Regions from separate parts of the Hominibacterium faecale genome, predicted to be linked through region 1. Evidence: riboswitches for the same ligand, from Rfam matches in the RefSeq annotation. Region 1 holds a riboswitch; each other region holds the start of a gene.
The links. A riboswitch is a leader RNA that binds a small molecule or an ion and turns the genes downstream of it on or off. The one in region 1 is predicted to bind molybdenum cofactor.
Positions count from the first base shown of each region.

Region 1 (4,451 bases):
GGACATCAGCAGCAAAGGGTACCGAAGCGAGGATGTGTTCCGGCTGCTGAAAACCGGACTGACGGATCTCGGCTGGGATGAAATCGAGGAGCTGGAAAACTACGCCAGGAAATTCCGCATCCGGGGAAGCAAGTGGAAAAAACCGTTTACCAGAGGCGCAGGAGAATACGGACAGGAAGCCCTTTCCCGGCTGGAGGATTCCCGCATCCGGTTCGTATCGCTGATCGAAACCTTTTCTGAGAAATTCAAACAAGGCTCTACGGTAAAGGAGCGGGTGAGCGCGCTGTATACCTATCTGGCTGAGGACTGCGGCCTGCCGGGAAAACTGGAAGGGATGATTGGAAAACAGGAAGAGCAGGGATTTCTCACAGCCGCGGAGGAAACCGCCCAAGTGTGGGGGCTGGTGATGGATGTATTGGACCAGTTCGTGGAAATCGTGGGCGAGGAAACCATTTTGGCCGGCAGCTTCGGTGATATTTTTAAGGCCGGGCTGGAATCCATCGAGGTGGGCCTGCTGCCGCCTTCGGCTGACGGTTTGATCATGGGAACCATGCAGCGGACTAGGAGCGGACATGTGAAGGCGATGCTGATTCTGGGAGCCAATGAAGGCTTGCTGCCTGCATCGGCGCCTGCGGACAGCATTCTAAGCGAGGACGAAAAACATTATCTGGCCCAGCAGGAAATCGAAATCTGCAAAGTGGATGAGATCCGCCTCCAGGAAGAAAAACTGGCCATCTATAAGAATCTGGCCAGGCCCAAGACACGGCTGTGGATCAGCTATTCGGCCTCGGACGGCGACGGCCGGGAACTGAAACCCTCTCCCATATTTAACAAGCTGCAGAGCATCTATCCGGGGCTTGAGGTGGAAACCGACCTGGTGAGCAGAGGAAAGCCCCTGGAGCTTTTGCAGGCGGAAAAGGCGGCTGTGGAGCATTTGACCGGGGCCCTGCGGCGGACCATGGACAGCGGCGAGCTGGATCCCCAGTGGCAGTCGGCCATCGCCTGGTACCGGGAAAACCGAAATCTGGCTCAGCTGGAAGAAGGACTCTTTTTCACCAATGAGCAGGAGCATATATCAGGAGATTTCGTGGAAGCCCTTTATAAAAAGGAGGTGCCCCAGGAAATGACGGTCAGCCCGTCCCGGCTGGAACAATACAGTCGCTGCCCCTTTGCTCATTTTGTGGGATATGGCCTGCGGCCCCAGGAGCAGCGAATCTATGAAATGGGCGGCCGGGAGATCGGCGATCTGTATCACACCTGCCTGATGGAGATCTCCAGGTGGCTGACCGATGACGGCATCCCGGTGAACGATCCCGCATCCCGCTGGATGACTGTGTCAAAAGAGGAATGCGATAAAAAGATCGGGAGCATCCTTTCGCGGGAGGCGCTTTTGTACCGGGAGGGCATGCTCTCCTCCGGCAGTGAAGAGGCCTATCGAACCAAGCGGCTCCATGAGATTTGCAGTGAAATCAGCTGGGTTCTCATCGACCATGTAAGGCGGGGCAGCATCCGAACCATTGCCTTTGAACAGGCATTCGGCAGAGGAAGGAGCATCCCGCCGGTGATAGTAGAAACCAGCCAGGGAGACGTCTTTATTGAAGGTAAGATCGACCGGGTAGATCTGTTGGATGACGGCCGGGTCAAGGTCATCGATTACAAGACGGGTAATGAAACCTTCCGTGTCCATGAAGCAGAAAAGGGATTTCGCCTCCAGCTGATGCTTTATTTAAAAGCCGCCCAGCAAAAAGAGCGGGAGCCTGCCGGCGTGTTCTACTTTCTCATCAGCGAACCATCTGTGAGCGCAGATGCGATCAAACCCGAGGAGCTTGGGGAGAAGGTGGAGCAGGAAGCAAAGAAAGCGTGCAAGATGGACGGGGTCATGGTGGATGATCCCCAGGTGATCCGGGACATTGCCGGAGATTTTTCCGGGTATTCGGACGTGGTTCCCATTCGCCAGACACAGAAGGGCTTTTCCGGGACCGGGGCCGGAAAACTGCTGGATGAGGAAACCTTTTTACAGCTGCAGGAAAAGGTGGATGAGACAGTGAGCGAGCTGTGCCAGGAGCTGCTTTCGGGGAACATCGCCGTAAAGCCGAAAAAATCCGGTCAGGTGAGCGCCTGCACCTATTGTAAGTACAAGGGCATCTGCCAGTTTGACCTGGCCTTTGAAGGATGCAGATATGAGATTATTTAAATGGAGGTTGAATGATGATAAAATTTGATATGGAAAAGTGTGTTGAATGCCTGAAATGTGTATCCGTATGCCCCTTTACCGTGCTGGGGGAAAAGGATGGAAGGCCCCAGCTGAGAGAGGGAAAGGCTTGTCTCAAATGTATGCACTGCGCGGCTGCATGTCCCCAAAACGCCATTTGCTGGGATGACAAACCGGCTGTACTTGACCGAACTTTGCCCGCACTTTCCCAGGGCTTTGCCGAAGACTTGGATAACCACATCCTGACCAGAAGATCCTATCGCCATTTCAAGCAGACGCCGCCCGACCGGGAGCTGGTGCGCCACGCATTGGAAATGGCAGCCTGGGCGCCCAGCGCCAAAAACCAGCATCCGGCCAAGTGGATGGTCATCGATTCCAAAGAGGTGATTGAAAAAATGATGGGGTACATATTGGACTATGTGAAAGAAACGGGAACATCTCCGGAAATCGCCAGCGAATATGAAGAGGGCAACAATGTGGTTATGGGAACAGCGCCCATACTGATTCTGTGCTATGGAAGAAATAACGCCATTAATTCGCCGGCCGATACGGCCATCGCCATGACCACTGCCGAACTGGTCCTTCAAGCTAGAGGCATCGGAACCTGCTGGGCCGGCTATTTGACAAGAATGTGCAACGCGATCCCCCAGATCCGGGAACTTCTGCCGCCGCTGCCGGACAACAACAGCTTTTACGGCGCTTTTATGGCTGGCTATCCCCAGCAGGAAGAATACTTCCATATCCCGGAACGGTTAAAACGGGAAGACATAAAATGGGTATAAAGTAGTAGAAAAAACTTTCTCAAAACAAATATCCAATTTACAATAAATGAGATTAATTCTCAAGGATTTTAAAATTAGCAACTTGATTTGCAGTAAAATCGCAAAATAGTACAAAAATAATGGTTTCTCCTGTTGACATACAGGAGAACAAACTGATAAAATGTTGTCAATGTAACAGATAAGATAGAGATCCGAGTCCCGAATTCCTTCGCTGCGGAACGCATGGAATCGGGACCAATGGGTTCACTGCGGAAACGCGTGGGCCTCCCGTGTTTGGAAAGGATGGATGATCTGGCAGCCAGGCCGAAACCGTCAGCTTTGCGGCAGTCGTTTATATGCAGCAGCCGAGCTGATTGGAATGTAGGGTTTCTTTAGCTGCGCAGTACATATGTTTTGAGGAGCAGATCGCAACCTAGACCTTTCCGCACAAATGAGCGGAGGGTCTTTATTTTTTCAGATTGTTACCAAGTTAAAACAAGTTTTATTGGAAAAATCGGAGGCAAGCTATTATGAATTTGAAGAAAATGACCCTGAACATCAACGGCGCGGACCGTATGTTCATCTGCGATCCCGAAAAGGACACGCTGGCATCCGTACTGCGTCGTCTGGGCCTGACTGGAACGAAAGTAGGCTGCGGTACCGGCGTATGCGGAGCATGCTCTGTTATTCTGGACGGAAAAGTAATCCGTTCCTGTACCAGAAAGATCAAGAATGTTAAAGAATACAGTTCCGTTATGACGATCGAAGGAATCGGAACAGTACTGAACCCGCATCCGCTCCAGTATGCATGGGTACATCTCGGAGCCGTACAGTGCGGATTCTGCGTACCTGGATTTATTGTATCTGCTTATCAGCTGCTACTGGACAATCCAAACCCGACAAGAGAAGATGTTCGTGATTGGTTCCAGAAACATAGAAATGTCTGCAGATGCACTGGTTACAAGCAGATTGTGGACGCTGTTATGGAAGCGGCTGCGATTATGCGCGGAGAAAAGACATTTGACGATATTACTTATGACTGGTCAAAGGATGTAGGCGATTTCTACGGCAAACCGCTCATCAGACCCAATGCCATGCCTAAGGCCTGCGGTGTATGCGACTACGGTGATGATGTAGAACTGCACATGCCGGAAGAAACACTCAAGGTTGAACTGGTTCAGCCAAGAAAGTACAGCCACGCGAAGATTATCAACATCGATTGCAGCGAAGCGGAAAAAATGCCTGGCGTAGTAAAGATTGTTACTGCTGAAGATGTAAAAGGTGCAAACAGACTGATGACCTATGCTTTCTCAGAAAGAACGGTTGAAATGCAGCAGGCGCATCACGTTTTGGCTGAAGATGAAATCCTTTATTATGGTGATGTTGTTGCGCTGGTATGCGCAGACACAAGAGCGCATGCAAAAGCCGCGGCAGACGCAGTAAAGGTTGAACTTGAGCCGCTGCCTGAATATATGAAT
Region 1 is NZ_JAJAGH010000012.1:46,879-51,329, reverse strand. Features, by position in the region: gene LG211_RS15940 (PD-(D/E)XK nuclease family protein) at 1-2,194, shown strand, start outside; gene LG211_RS15935 (nitroreductase family protein) at 2,206-2,994, shown strand; molybdenum cofactor riboswitch at 3,172-3,294, shown strand; gene LG211_RS15930 (molybdopterin-dependent oxidoreductase) at 3,504-4,451, shown strand, end outside.

Region 2 (4,451 bases), on a different contig from region 1:
TATCAATATAATGCATCTTTGATGGATCCCAAGAAGCATCAAAGCCCTCATCAATTAAATACAATCCTGATTTAACAACAAGTACCAAACATTTGCCTTCAAACTTCGATCCATCTGTTTGCTTTACTGTGATTGTCGCCTTACCGTTCTTCTTAGCAACAATCTTTCCACTTTCAGTAACCGCAGCCACATCTCCATTATCAGATTCAAAGGTAACATCCTGCGGTTCTGATCCAGGCTGGATTTCTGCTTTTAACAGTGCTTCTTCTCCCGGCTCCATATAAAGATTCTGCGTTGATAACTTCATACCATTTAAAGTTTCCGCATCAATCGAGTACGACCAGCTCATATACTCATCCTCTATTGAGAGAGTAATTTGTGTTTTTCCTTCTCCGATTGCACATAAATCCCAATATGCCTGGTTAGGATCATCTCCATCAAATGACAGAACATTCTGTGCCGGGAGAACCTCTTCATTTGTAGATTGCACCACAGCATGTTCGCGAATGTATCCTGCAATTGTACCATCTATTTTGTCATAACCCGGCGTGCGTACCATAATCCTAAGCATTGTTGGGAACGAAGAGCTATAGTCATACTCTGTTTCAAGCCAACGATCACCATAGTCATTGACCATTGTTACCGTCAATAATGAATCGTCCAAATTCAATGGAACCAATTTAACATCTACAGCGGCTTTCTTTCCATTCAAATCGGTTGCTGTAACAACTGCTGTTTTTCCTACAGGTGCAAGTGTCGTTTTCAAACGTTTTTTCAGACCGTCGGACTCCACAGATACATTGTCTGTATCACATGTCCACTCCACCTCCCTGGAAATATCGTTTCCGTCAGCATCATACGCAGCTATTTCTTTTGATCCTGATAATGCATTGATTTCAAAGTACTGCTCTGGGGATTCCGCTTTTATTCCCTCTATTGTTATATATATGCCGCTTTCATCATTTAACGTCCCCCCTGCAAAAGAGAATACCGGCATGTAAGCACACGTTACAAAAACAACTATTACTAACCCTAGTATTTTTCTCATTTTCATATTAAATAAGGGAGGAATTGTGCTGATCAAATTCAGCGCAATTCCTCATCTCCTTCCAAATATCAGCTTATTTTGTCGTAAACTGAAACTTTACAGGTACGCCCAAATTCCTATCTGTGTTATTCCCACATACCTGTTCTCCAAACTTAAGTACATATGATTTCCCCGCAGTCAGCCCTTTTGCTGAAATGGTAATCTTCTTAGCTGCCGCATCATAACTTTCAAAAGTCACAGAAGTTCCTGCAACAACAGCTCCTCTTGGATTGACTACCTGGATGTATGGAAGGCTGTTTTCTTTAAATTTTGATTCTTGGAAATTGTTCATTCCCGCACTCATTGTAAATGTAAATTGGCAACTTCCATTATCAACCGTCATTTGATCGTTAATCTTATTTGTATATCCTGCAGTGGTTAGGGTTCCGCCAGTAATATTCGATGGCGCCGTCATCAACATGGTATTTCCGCCAGTTCCCTGGTATCCATATGTGGTTGACTCCTCTACGGTCACCGTAATGCTGTCGGTTGCCAGGATTGTACCCGTACAATCGCCGCTAGGTCCTGTTCCTGTTCCTCCTGGGGCCTCACCTTCTCTCAGCGTTGCGGTTAGTGTTGTGGTTCCTTCTGCAACAGGCGTAATATTGCCTTTGTGAATACCGATTGTCGCAACACTTTTATTGCTGCTTGTCCAGTCAATATGCACAGTTGTCCCCGCTGGCTGCGTGATATCTGCAGCTGCCTGCGGATTCGTTCCGGTTAATATGGTCCCAGGATCTTGAATCGCTACATCATACCCAGCTACAACGGATTGGGCAAACGCCATCCCTGGCATCATTGCCATCACCATCATCAACGCCATTACGACGCTGACAATGATCCTCTTATTGCTTTTTGCAAGATTCATTTTTTCGTCCTCCTTTTTAAATGTAATAATAAGCTATATATAATTACTCTGCATCGCTGGATGCAAAGGAATTATCATTTGTTTAGTAGGCTAAATCGATGGGCCGGTTTACACCAAAACATTTATTTTACCTTTACTGTCCTCAATTGTGACGTCTTTCCGTATACCTTCTTACCGTCCACCACTTTATACGCGCGGACTTTGTAGTAATACCGCTTTCCTTTTTTGAGGCCCTTATCCGTATATTTGTTCTTTACTGTGATGCTTGCTTTTATATATTTGCCATTTTTGCTTGTGCTTCTATACAATACATATTTATCCGCACCTGAAACTTTACTCCACTTTGCCGCAGCTTTTCTTTTCCCTGCCTTTACTTTCAAGGCCGGTTTGGAAGGCACCGGCCTTATTGATTTCTTTGCAGAGTAGCTGCCATAAACTTTTTGTCCATTGACAAGCCGATAAGCCCTCACTTTATATGCGTACGTCTTTCCTGTTTTCAGATTTTTTCCGACATAGCTGCGGGCAGTTGTATGTTTTACAGGCTTGTATTTCTTCGATTTTGCGTTATATCGATAGACGGTATAACCATCGGCCTTTGCGGCTTTTGACCAGGTCAGCTTTACACGATTGTAGCTGGACGAAACTGCTTTTAATGATACTTTCGCAATTACGGGAGTTACTTCCACTGGACAGGAAGCCTTCAGATTTGTTCCATCCTTTGTTACTGCCGTAATTGTCGTTTTGCCTGCTTTCATCGCTTTGACTTCACCATTGGAATCAACTACGGCAACTGCTTTGTCTGCCGAAGTCCATGTTACTGCTTTTTCTTTTACATTTTCAGGCTTAATGGCGGCCTTTAATGTTTTAGTCTGGCCTTCTTTTAAGGTTACTTTACTTCCCAGGGAAATGCTCTGTGCAAAAGCATCTGTGGAAAAATGGAAAACAATCTTTTTATCCAGCAATGTCTGTACGCCCATGCCTGACTCAAGGACCAGTACATACTGTGTATTAGCAGCTAATGCGTTAGCAGGAATCTCCAAAAATACATCGAACCCTCTGAGCGGTCCGGAACCAGTTCCCCCGCCATTGGCCAGCCTCTGATGTTTCCAGCCCTTGTAAATCTGAGTACCTGTCAGGACAACCGTGCCGTCCGTCTTCTGAATGCTCATCTTGGGAATAATATTACTAGCCATAATTTGGTCATTGCACTTGGCAGTCTGTGAACCGCCCAGGAAAAATCCAAACTTAATGGGTTGGGTCGGATTTAAAGTTCCCTGAATATAGTTGTCCCAGTATGCGCTAACGGACGTGTCGGTCATAATCGAATAGTTATAGCCATAAGAATTCACATACGGATGGCTATCATCTGCCATACCGCCGTTCTCTTTTTCTATATCTGCCCCATTGAAAAAATACTGTTTTATATTCGTTGTACCATATTGTCCAATTCTGCTATCCTTAGAATTAACGGAAGCATCTATATAGTTTACGAACATGCCCTGGTTCTGTGATGTCTGGGATAGAGCCGTATTCCCTGCTGTGTTTGCGAACGCCATTCCCGGCACCATGACCATGACCATCATCAGGGCCGTTACTACACTGACAGTGATCCTCTTTTTGCCTTTTGCAAGATTCATTTTTCATCCTCCTCGTTCAATATACGAATAAGTTGATAGAACGCCTCACATCTCGAAATGCAAAAGAAGTATCACGCACTTCACTTTAACATTTTAAATCGATAAACTTGTTGCCACAAAAATAAGGAATGCATATAAAAAATAAAACTCTTTCCTAAAAAACGGGAAAGAGTGATTTACCTCTGATACATCATTCCTTTCCAAAACACGGGAGGCAGCACCGTTTCCAGTATTACCCATCGACGCTCAACCATAGGCCAAAGCCTTTAGGTTTTCACGTTCGGAACCATCAATATTTACTTTTATAATCCAAAATTTACTAGATTCAGTTACATTGTATTATAGCTCGTATCTTTTCGCAAGTTTTTTCTTACTTCTTCGATTTTTTTCTTCATTATGAGACATGATGTGCTTTCTTTATCCCTATTATACTACAGCAAACGACAAATTTCCGTTGTCTTACCAACATTTTCTAATCTTTTATAAAAAACGTGGAAATGACGGAATCAAAGATTCCTATTTCCACATGTCGCCCGTAAGGGGGCGACTCTTTGCAAGGTACTGTTGCCGGTAACGTAGTGCGGAAAAACATCCGCTGGCTGATCCCACTGTACACCGTTGGATCTGGAAATTCTTATCAGCCTATTTTTATTTACCAGCTCGCGAATACGTTTTACTTGGCATTTACTTTTGCTTATTTTTGTTCTATGATATATAGAATCTTTGTTAAAGGAGGCGTTTATATGAAGAAACTCGATTGTTTAGGCCAAATCTGCCCCATTCCTGTCATGCGGCTGCAAAACGAACTGTCGGTCATCGGGCAGGGTGAAGAGGTTATGCTCGTAACGGATCATAGTTG
Region 2 is NZ_JAJAGH010000007.1:127,427-131,877, forward strand. Features, by position in the region: gene LG211_RS10245 (Ig-like domain-containing protein) at 1-1,084, opposite strand, end outside; gene LG211_RS10250 (Ig-like domain-containing protein) at 1,122-1,955, opposite strand; gene LG211_RS10255 (fibronectin type III domain-containing protein) at 2,078-3,592, opposite strand; molybdenum cofactor riboswitch at 3,770-3,890, opposite strand; gene LG211_RS10260 (sulfurtransferase TusA family protein) at 4,336-4,451, shown strand, end outside.
Region 2: it holds a riboswitch for molybdenum cofactor, as region 1 does, so the genes downstream of both, LG211_RS10255 (fibronectin type III domain-containing protein) here and LG211_RS15930 (molybdopterin-dependent oxidoreductase) in region 1, are expected to answer to the same signal.

Region 3 (4,451 bases), on a different contig from region 1:
AGTCAGGACAGAATTTGGAGTCATTCTGAATCAGCACGATGTCGTCAGGGGTTACACCCAGAGGCTTGAGAGCTTCCAAAGTGGTAACCAGAGCGCCTACATCGCCGCCCTGTCCCTGATCCTGCCAGGTGTCGTATTTGGCAAATTTGCCGTTGGGCAGTAATTCCAGAGCAACGGTACACTGGTCGAAGATACCTTCTGTTACGTTGTATCCGCCCCATGCGATACCTACGCCTCTCTTCTTTTCAGGAGTAGATTCTTTGGCAACTCTTTCTTTTACTTCCTCATAAATCGGTTTTAAGATATCCATCATCTTTTCCATCGGGTATTCACGGAAAGGATACTGGTTGATGTTGGTATCTCCAGGTCTTGCGATGTTCTTATATCTGAATTCGAACGGATCCATGCCAATCTTCTTAGCCATCATATCAACCAGCGCCTCGGATGCTGTGTATGCCTGTGGTGATCCGTAGCCTCTGTACGCAGTTCCGTAGTTGTGGTTGGTGCAGGCAACTCTTGTCAGTCCCAGACAGTTGGGAATGTTGTATGGGAAGAACATGAACTTGGCCGGTCTTGTGATCAAGTCGTCGCCCAGTTCGTTGTAGGAACCGTGGTCCATACCGCAATCCCATTCTGCTCCGACGATCTTGCCGTCCTTGTCGCAGGCCAATCTTCCGTTGGTGTAGGACGGAGCGCGCTTTCCGGACAGAGCCATGAACTCAGGATAAGTAATGGATAATGCTACCGGCATATCGTCGCATGCCATGCAGGCAATCGCTGCCATCGCATATGTAGCTGCCGCGATACCCCAGCCGAAGGTAGCGCCTGTCGGGTTTTCGATGACTCTGATCTTCTCTGCAGGAAGGCCGGTCGCCTCTGCGATATCACCGATGTTGGAGTAAATCTGCATCGCTTTGCAATGAACGGTCAGCAGGCCGTCATCGCCCCAGTAAGCCTGTACTGTATCGCCTTCGATCGGCATATGGGGCTCTCTGGATGAATAGAAGGAACCTTCTACTACATAAGGCGCCTCGTCGATCAGTTCCGGCGTATCGTGTCCTGCGCCCTTAACGTTGGGCTGTTCGGACCATACGTTGGGATGATCGTCATGTATTCTCATGGCATCCGGCATAGCTGCTTCCAGATAAGTCTTGTATTCAGGCAGCTGTTCCCAATCGATGGTAACTTTCTTTGCCGCTTCCTGGGCGTGAGCCTTTGTATCGGCTACAACCAGAGCTACAACATCACCGTAGTTAAAGATCTTGTCTTCAACAAGGATTGGGTGGGACTGGCCGGTAGCCAGAGTTCTCGGTGTGAACGGCATGAATCCAAGTCTGTTGGGGCCTTTGATATCGGCCGCTGTAACAACCTTGTAAACGCCGGGCATTTTTTCTGCTTCTTCTTTATGTATAGCTTTCAGTTTTGCGTGGAAGGCGACTTTCGGCTGTACCAGTACGGCATGCAGCGTGTTCTCCGGCATCTTCAGTTCAATGTCGTCGCCGTAATCAGCAAGTCCGCATACCTTTGCCAGAGCAGCGGGACGAACCAGCGGCTGGCCGTAATATTCTTTGTTCTCCGGAAGTTTTACCATAATGTCTTCCAGAGCGCATTCGCCTCTCATAACCTTTGCAGCGTTCATGACAGCATCTACGATCTGCTTATAGCCTGTGCAGCGGCAGATGTTTCTGTTTTTCTGGAACCAGTCTCTTACCTCTTCTCTAGTCGGATCAGGGTTAGCCTGAAGCAGCGCGTAGGCCGATACAATGAATCCTGGAGTACAGAATCCGCATTGTACGGCTCCGGCATGCATAAATGCTACCTGAATCGGATGGAGATATCTGGGAGCTCCAATTCCTTCAATCGTTACTACTTCGCTGTACTCTTCGACCTTAGCGATCTTTTTCGTACAGGAACGAACTAGTTTGCCGTCCAGCATTACGGTACAAGAACCGCATACGCCGGATCCGCAGCCAACTTTTGTACCTGTGAGCCCTAAACGTCTGACAACATCAGCCAGAGTATCCTTTTCAGGATCACAGATGAACATTCGATCGGCACCATTGATGTTTAACGTCATTTTTCTCAATTTCATAATAATTTGCCTCCAATTAATTTTTCAATTGAACATACTTTAACGTTTCACATCCAATAACAAAGGCCTTTTCGTGCGTTTCGAAATGGTACACGAACCTTTCCAAACGCGGGAGGCTCATATGTTTCCACATAAACCCAACGTTTCCGCCTCCATAGCATTTTTTCAAAAGCCGTAGGAGCTCGGAAATCGGATTGTGTATTGAATTGTTACTACGGTTTTCATTTTATCAGTTCGTTCAGGGGCCTGTCAACCGCGGAAACCCTGATTTCAGTACAATCTTGCGGTCAAGCCCAGTACTAAGTAGCTATTATTTGAATTGTCTTAAATTTGTAAAAAATTTGTTACAATTTGCCGTAAAAACGGCCTCTTTTCGATCCGGCGGCGAACCTCCCCGGCGGCCTTACGGCCCGGTCCTGCAAAACATTTTCGGTCGCCCCTTGCCCATTTTGGGAATTTATAATAGAATGAAAAACAGATACTTTGTCCCCCAACCGGTTTGGGGGAGAGTAGGAACAGGAGAAGAAACATGAAACGATTATCGGAAGTTCAAAGCATATGCCCAGTCTGTGAAAAGCCGATCAAAGCTTTTTATACAGAGCGGGAGGGCAAAGTATTCTTTGAAAAAACATGTGAAGAACATGGCGAATTTCGCGCACTGGTTTCAAACCGCACAGATGATTATCTGGATTGGATCAAAAATCCGGTTGTCAATATTCCGCCCAAAACGGCGATGACCAAGGGCAGCGGGCAGGATGAATGCCCCCTTCACTGCGGCACCTGCGAAAACCATTTGCAGACCGCCTGCTGCGTGCTGATCGATATTACCAAGCGGTGCAATCAGCATTGTCCCTTCTGCTTTGCAAGGGCGGAAATGGATTCGGAGGAACCGGGCGATCCCAGCTTAAAAGAACTGGAAGCAAAATTCGATCTGCTGGTGGAGCTGGGGGAAGAACGGCCTTTCAACATTCAGCTGTCAGGAGGGGAGCCCACTGTCCGCGACGATCTGCCCCAGATCATCCGCATGGCCAGGTCCAAAGGATTTGAATACATACAGATTAACAGCAACGGCAGGCGAATCGCCCGCGAGGCCGGGTATGCCGCGGCGCTCAAAGAGGCGGGAGCATCGGTGATTTTCATGCAGTTTGATGGAACCACCGATGAGATTTACATGCAGATGCGGGGAGAGCCTTTATTTAAAGAAAAGAAACAAGCCATCGAAAACTGCAGGAAAGCCGGTCTGCCGGTGACGCTGGTACCGACGGTCGCCAGAAACGTCAACTTGGACAACATCGGGGCAATGATGGAGTTTCTGCTGGAGAACATAGCCGTTGTCAAAGGGATCCATTTCCAACCGGTGAGCTTTTTCGGCAGGCATCCCGACCCGGACCATGAAAACCGGGTGACCATGTTCGATGTGCTCCATGAAATTGAAAACCAGTGTCCGGGCTTTCATTATGAGGATTTCTGTCCCATCGCCACCGGCCATACCCTGTGCTGCTTTTACAGTACTTATTTAAAGGAAAAAGACGGTATAACATGTATGGTCAGCAAAAAGGAAAAAGAGGCGGGCATCAGCTGCTGCGATACACAGCAGGACTCCTGCTGCTGCGAGCCGGATCCTCTGGAAATCATAAAAAAGGACCGGGACTTTGTGCTCAACAAATGGGACTTGCCCCAGGAGCAGGAAACAAGCGAGGTAGACTGCTGCTCCTGCTGCGAGCCGGCCGATACGGCCGCGGCCGGAGAGGAACCCTGCTGTCAGGCGGAGCAGGAGGAAGAGATCATGGATTTGGATCAGTTCCTTACCTATTATAAGCAGAACACCTTTACGGTGACCGGCATGGCCTTCCAGGACAGCACCAACCTGGATGCAGAGCGATTGAAGCGGTGCCGGGTGCAGGTGCTTTCCGCGGACAACCGGCTGGTGCCTTTCTGCGGATATAACAGTATTTATCGAAAATCTTAGTTTTAAGGAGAAGAAAATGAGTTTAGTAAGACCAGGTAAATTTGAGATTACGGACAAGGCTATGGAGCTTTGCCAGCTTGACAAAGGAGCCAAGGTGCTGGATGTGGGCTGCGGAGACGGAACAGCGGCCGAGTACCTGCAGGACAAATACGGGTACCAGGTGACGGGGATCGATCTTAATCTGGCAAAGATCAGCGAAGGAAAAGAGCGAAACGGCAAACTGGATCTGCGCATGGGCGACGGAGAGTTCTTGGACGAATTCCCATCCTATTCTTTTGACTGCGTGATGATGGAATGCACATTGTCCCTGATCAACCTGCCGGATGAAGCGCTCCATGAAGCCTACTGCGTTCTTAAAAAGGGAGGAAAGCTGTTTATCAGCGATCTATA
Region 3 is NZ_JAJAGH010000005.1:244,113-248,563, reverse strand. Features, by position in the region: gene LG211_RS06320 (molybdopterin-dependent oxidoreductase) at 1-2,092, opposite strand, end outside; molybdenum cofactor riboswitch at 2,172-2,299, opposite strand; gene LG211_RS06315 (radical SAM protein) at 2,622-4,061, shown strand; gene trsM (DVU_1556 family methyltransferase) at 4,078-4,451, shown strand, end outside.
Region 3: it holds a riboswitch for molybdenum cofactor, as region 1 does, so the genes downstream of both, LG211_RS06320 (molybdopterin-dependent oxidoreductase) here and LG211_RS15930 (molybdopterin-dependent oxidoreductase) in region 1, are expected to answer to the same signal.

Region 4 (4,451 bases), on a different contig from region 1:
AACGTTGTGGAGGCGCAGGACGCGGTTGAGCAAATCTATACGGCGGCTGCGTCTGGTAATCCGATGGTAGCGGTAACGACGGTGGATCAAGTTTCGCGAACAGAAACGATTGCATATCAGACGGAATACCGAATCGATGATAACCTGGATAAAGGGCAGAAGAAAATTGTAGCCCAAGGACAGGAAGGCGGCAAGCTGATTACCAGCCAGGTGGTCCGGGTCAATGGCAGTACACTGTCAGAAAAGGTGATATCGGAAAAAGTAACGCGCCAGCCTGTAGCAATGGTAGTCGCCAAAGGCAATGATTCCGTAAAAGAAGACGGAACCTTGACAGCGGCAAAAGAAAAGGAAACGGCTAAGGCCCCAGATACGGAGCAGCCTAAGCCTGCGGAAGAACCAACGACAGAACCGCAGCAGCAGCCTGAACAGAAAGCGCCCCAGCCGGCAACAGCGGCTGCGGCAAAAGAGCCAAGCAAAGCCACTCAGCCTGCGACTGAAGCGATAAAGCCGTCTGTGGACAATACCAAACCGTCCAAGCAGACAACGGAAAAACCGACCGCGAATACGGAAAAAGAGACGAGCACAGCAAAACCCGAGAAGGAGCCAACCACTCCTCCGGATAAGGAAACCAAACCCCCGGTTACGACCAATAAAGGACAGGCAGTCGTGGATTATGCCTTGCAGTTTGTCGGCAACCCGTATGTGTACGGTGGTTCCAGCCTGACAAACGGCACCGATTGTTCCGGTTTTACCATGAGTGTGTATGCCAAATTCGGCATCAAGCTTCCCCATTCCTCCAGCGCTCAGCGCTCCTGCGGAAGAGGGGTATCCTACAGCGAGGCAAAACCAGGTGATATTATCTGTTATGACGGCCACGTAGCGCTTTATATGGGAGGCGGTCAGATCGTCCACGCCAGCAATCCTACGGACGGGATTAAAATCAGCAAGGCGACTTATAAACCAATTCTAGCCGTAAGAAGGATCATTGAATGATGACTGCTGATAGATACGAGAGAAATATCGGTACAATTTCACTGGCAGAAAACGAGAAACTGCGAAACTCTTGGGTTTTGGTAGCTGGCTGCGGCGGCTTGGGAGGCCATGTAATCGAGGGTCTGGCCAGACTGGGAGTGGGTCAAATTACAGCCGTGGACGGAGACGTTTTTTCAGCCAGCAATTTGAACAGGCAGCTTCTCTCTACAGAAAGGACACTTGGACGCTACAAAGCCCTGGAAGCTCAGGAGAGGATTAAAATGGTCAACTCAGAGGTGCAGATCCATCCTTTGTGTCATTATATTGACGAGAACAATGTGGACGGCATTATAACGGATCGTTATGATGCCGTTGTCGATGCTTTGGATAATATAAAGGCCAGACGTCTTTTGGAACAAGGATGCCGGGAGCAAAAGCTCCCGTTGGTTCACGGTGCCATCGCCGGCTGGCATGGGCAGGCCGCGGTGATCATGCCGGGGGACGACCTCTTTGATAAAATCTACCCTGCTGGTTCTAATAAAGGTGCCGAGCAGGAAACTGGAAACCCAAGCTTCACGCCTGCAATGGTAGCAGCGGTCCAAGTGGCGGAGACCGTAAAGGTGCTCCTTGGAAAACCACAGATTTTGCGCAATCGTCTGCTGACCATCGATCTGCTCAATCAGGAATATGAAGTGATTCGATTCTGATCTGAATGTGGAAGATGTTTGAATCTAAGGGGAATTATGATAGTTTTATGGTAATTTGTCTTGACAGACGGGTTGATTTCATGCGAAAATACCAATGGCTGCTGAGATGACGCAGCGGGCCGGATCATTGCCCAAAATGATCCTTACAACTGAATAGAAAATGTTCCGAGTCAATACAGCCTAACCGTCCGCAGCAAAAGGCGCATGGCACTTGACCGTTCAGGGTCCTAGAGGAAACTCTCCGGCCTCCCAGTGTGGAAAGGAATACGATGTATGTCAAAATACAGAATATAACCTTTCATTTCAATGCAATGAAAGGTTTTTTGTTCTGTTTTTTGGGTAAATTATTTTTGTTACTGAGGAGGAGAAAAAATGAGAAGTAAGAAGAGAGTGTTTGCATGCGTGCTGGCGCTGATGATGGTATTTTCCACAGCAGCTATGCTGAGTGCATGCGGCAGCGGAGACGACAAAGAAGCGGCCAAGGAACCGGCCAATCCCAAGCTGATTTTGGCAACCACCACCAGCACCAAGGACAGCGGACTTTTAGATTCGATTCTGCCTGAATTCGAGAAGGAAAGCGGCTACAAAGTTGACGTTGTATCCGTAGGATCCGGCGAAGCCATGGCAATGGGCGAAAAGGGCGAAGCAGACGTACTGCTCGTACACTCACCTGCTGCTGAAAAGGAATATGTGGAAGGCGGCCATGCGGACAAAGACGGAAGACTGGACGTTATGTACAATGACTTTGTTGTACTGGGACCAAAGGATGATCCGGCGGCTATCGAAAAGAACGCAAAAGAAGACGCAATTAAGGCTTTCACAACCATTAAGGACCAGAAAAAAAAGTTCGTATCCAGGGCAGATGACTCCGGTACCCACAAGAAAGAACTTTCTATTTGGGAAAAGGCAAAGATTGAACCGAAAGGCGACTGGTATATCGAAGCTGCGGCTGGAATGGGCGATGTAATCACCATGACCGATGAAATGGTGGGCTACACCCTTTCCGATCGAGCAACCTGGCTCAACGTGGGCAAAAATACCCAGCTGAAGATCGTCAGCGAAAAAGACCCAAGCGGCGTGCTCAACAACCAGTACGGCGTTATCTGTGTAAATCCTGAAAAGAATGAAAACATCAACGCTGAGGGTGCGAAAGCATTCCAGAACTGGATCGTTTCAGAAGCAACACAGAAGCTGATCGGTGAATACGGAGTGGAAGAATATGGACAGGCTCTGTTCGTTCCCAACGCAAAATAACGGATTTGATAAGCAAAGGACGGGAGACAATCCTGTCCTTTTTTGATATAATAGGACTGATTTGAGAAAGGATCATTTATGGATGCAATTGGACATGGAATTATCGAAGCCTTTAAACTGATCTTTGCCGGCGACGGGGAAATTTTTGAAATCGTAGGGCTATCTCTCTACGTTTCTTGCTTTTCTGTGGTGTTTTCCACTTGCGCTGGCATACCTCTGGGTATTCTCCTGGGAACGCACCAATTCAGAGGCAAAGGCGTCGTAGTCAGATTAATTTACACCTTTATGAGCCTGCCCCCTGTCATCGCGGGATTGACGGTATTTCTGATTCTGATGCGGAGAGGACCGCTGGGAAGTTTGCAGCTGAATTATACGGTGACGGCGATGATTATCGCTCAAATCTGCCTTGTGACGCCCATCATCATCGGCCTGACTTACAATTTGGTAAAGGAAAAGGCGCCTGTAGTAAACCGCCTGGGTATGACCCTGGGAGCGGAACGGCTGGACCGGATGAAACTGCTCATTTACGAGATGCGCGTGGGCATTACCACAGCTGTCGTTACCGGATTTGGCAGGGCCATCTCCGAAGTGGGAGCCGTTATGATTGTCGGCGGCAATATCAAAGGACAGACCCGGGTTATGACCACCTATATTTCAGAATTGAAAGGCATGGGATACTATGACCGCGCCATAGCCGTGGGCATTATCCTGCTGACCCTTTCATTTTTGGTAAACGCTGTATTGTATAATTTTCAGGAACGGGAAAGCAGATAGGAGGTGCGGCTTGGAACTGAGATTTGAAGAGCTGACACGGGCATATGAAGGAAAAAAAGTGCTGGATCTGAAAGCAGGAGCCATTGTCAGCGGCAGCAGGACCGGGGTCATCGGGCCTAACGGAGCCGGAAAGAGCACGCTGCTCAACCTGATCGGAGGACTGGACCGGGCTGACGGGGGCCGGATCTATTACGATGGAAAAAACCAGATTCCAAAGAATGAAATTACTCAGGTCTTCCAGACCCCTTATTTGATTACGACCACCGTAGAAAAAAATATTGCCTACCCGCTGAAGCTGCGGGGATGGGGTGAAGATGAAATTGAGGAAAGAGTCGCCCAGCTCTGCCAGGAGCTGGATTTAACCGGCATGAGAAAGAAAAAGGCTTGGAAGCTGTCGGGGGGAGAAACCCAAAAAGTTGCTTTAGCCAGAGCGCTGTCCTTTCACCCCAGACTGCTGCTGCTGGATGAGCCAACAGCAAATATCGACCCTTCCACCACGGCAGAAATCGAAAAGATGCTGATAAAAATCAACGAGGAAGAGAAAACTACCGTTGTATTGGTCACCCACAACCTGGCTCAGGCCAAAAGGACCTGCGACCGATGTTTGTTCCTCAAAAGCGGGCAGCTGATCGAAACGGGCAGGGCTGATCAGATACTGGCAAATCCCAAGGAGGAATTGACCAGAAAATTTATAGCAGGAGAACTGCTGATTTAAGGAGCGATAGCGATGCGAGTCATTATGGT
Region 4 is NZ_JAJAGH010000009.1:60,418-64,868, reverse strand. Features, by position in the region: gene LG211_RS13330 (NlpC/P60 family protein) at 1-993, shown strand, start outside; gene LG211_RS13325 (HesA/MoeB/ThiF family protein) at 990-1,679, shown strand; molybdenum cofactor riboswitch at 1,831-1,960, shown strand; gene LG211_RS13320 (ABC transporter substrate-binding protein) at 2,052-2,933, shown strand; gene LG211_RS13315 (ABC transporter permease) at 3,012-3,707, shown strand; gene LG211_RS13310 (ABC transporter ATP-binding protein) at 3,718-4,422, shown strand; gene mobB (molybdopterin-guanine dinucleotide biosynthesis protein B) at 4,435-4,451, shown strand, end outside.
Region 4: it holds a riboswitch for molybdenum cofactor, as region 1 does, so the genes downstream of both, LG211_RS13320 (ABC transporter substrate-binding protein) here and LG211_RS15930 (molybdopterin-dependent oxidoreductase) in region 1, are expected to answer to the same signal.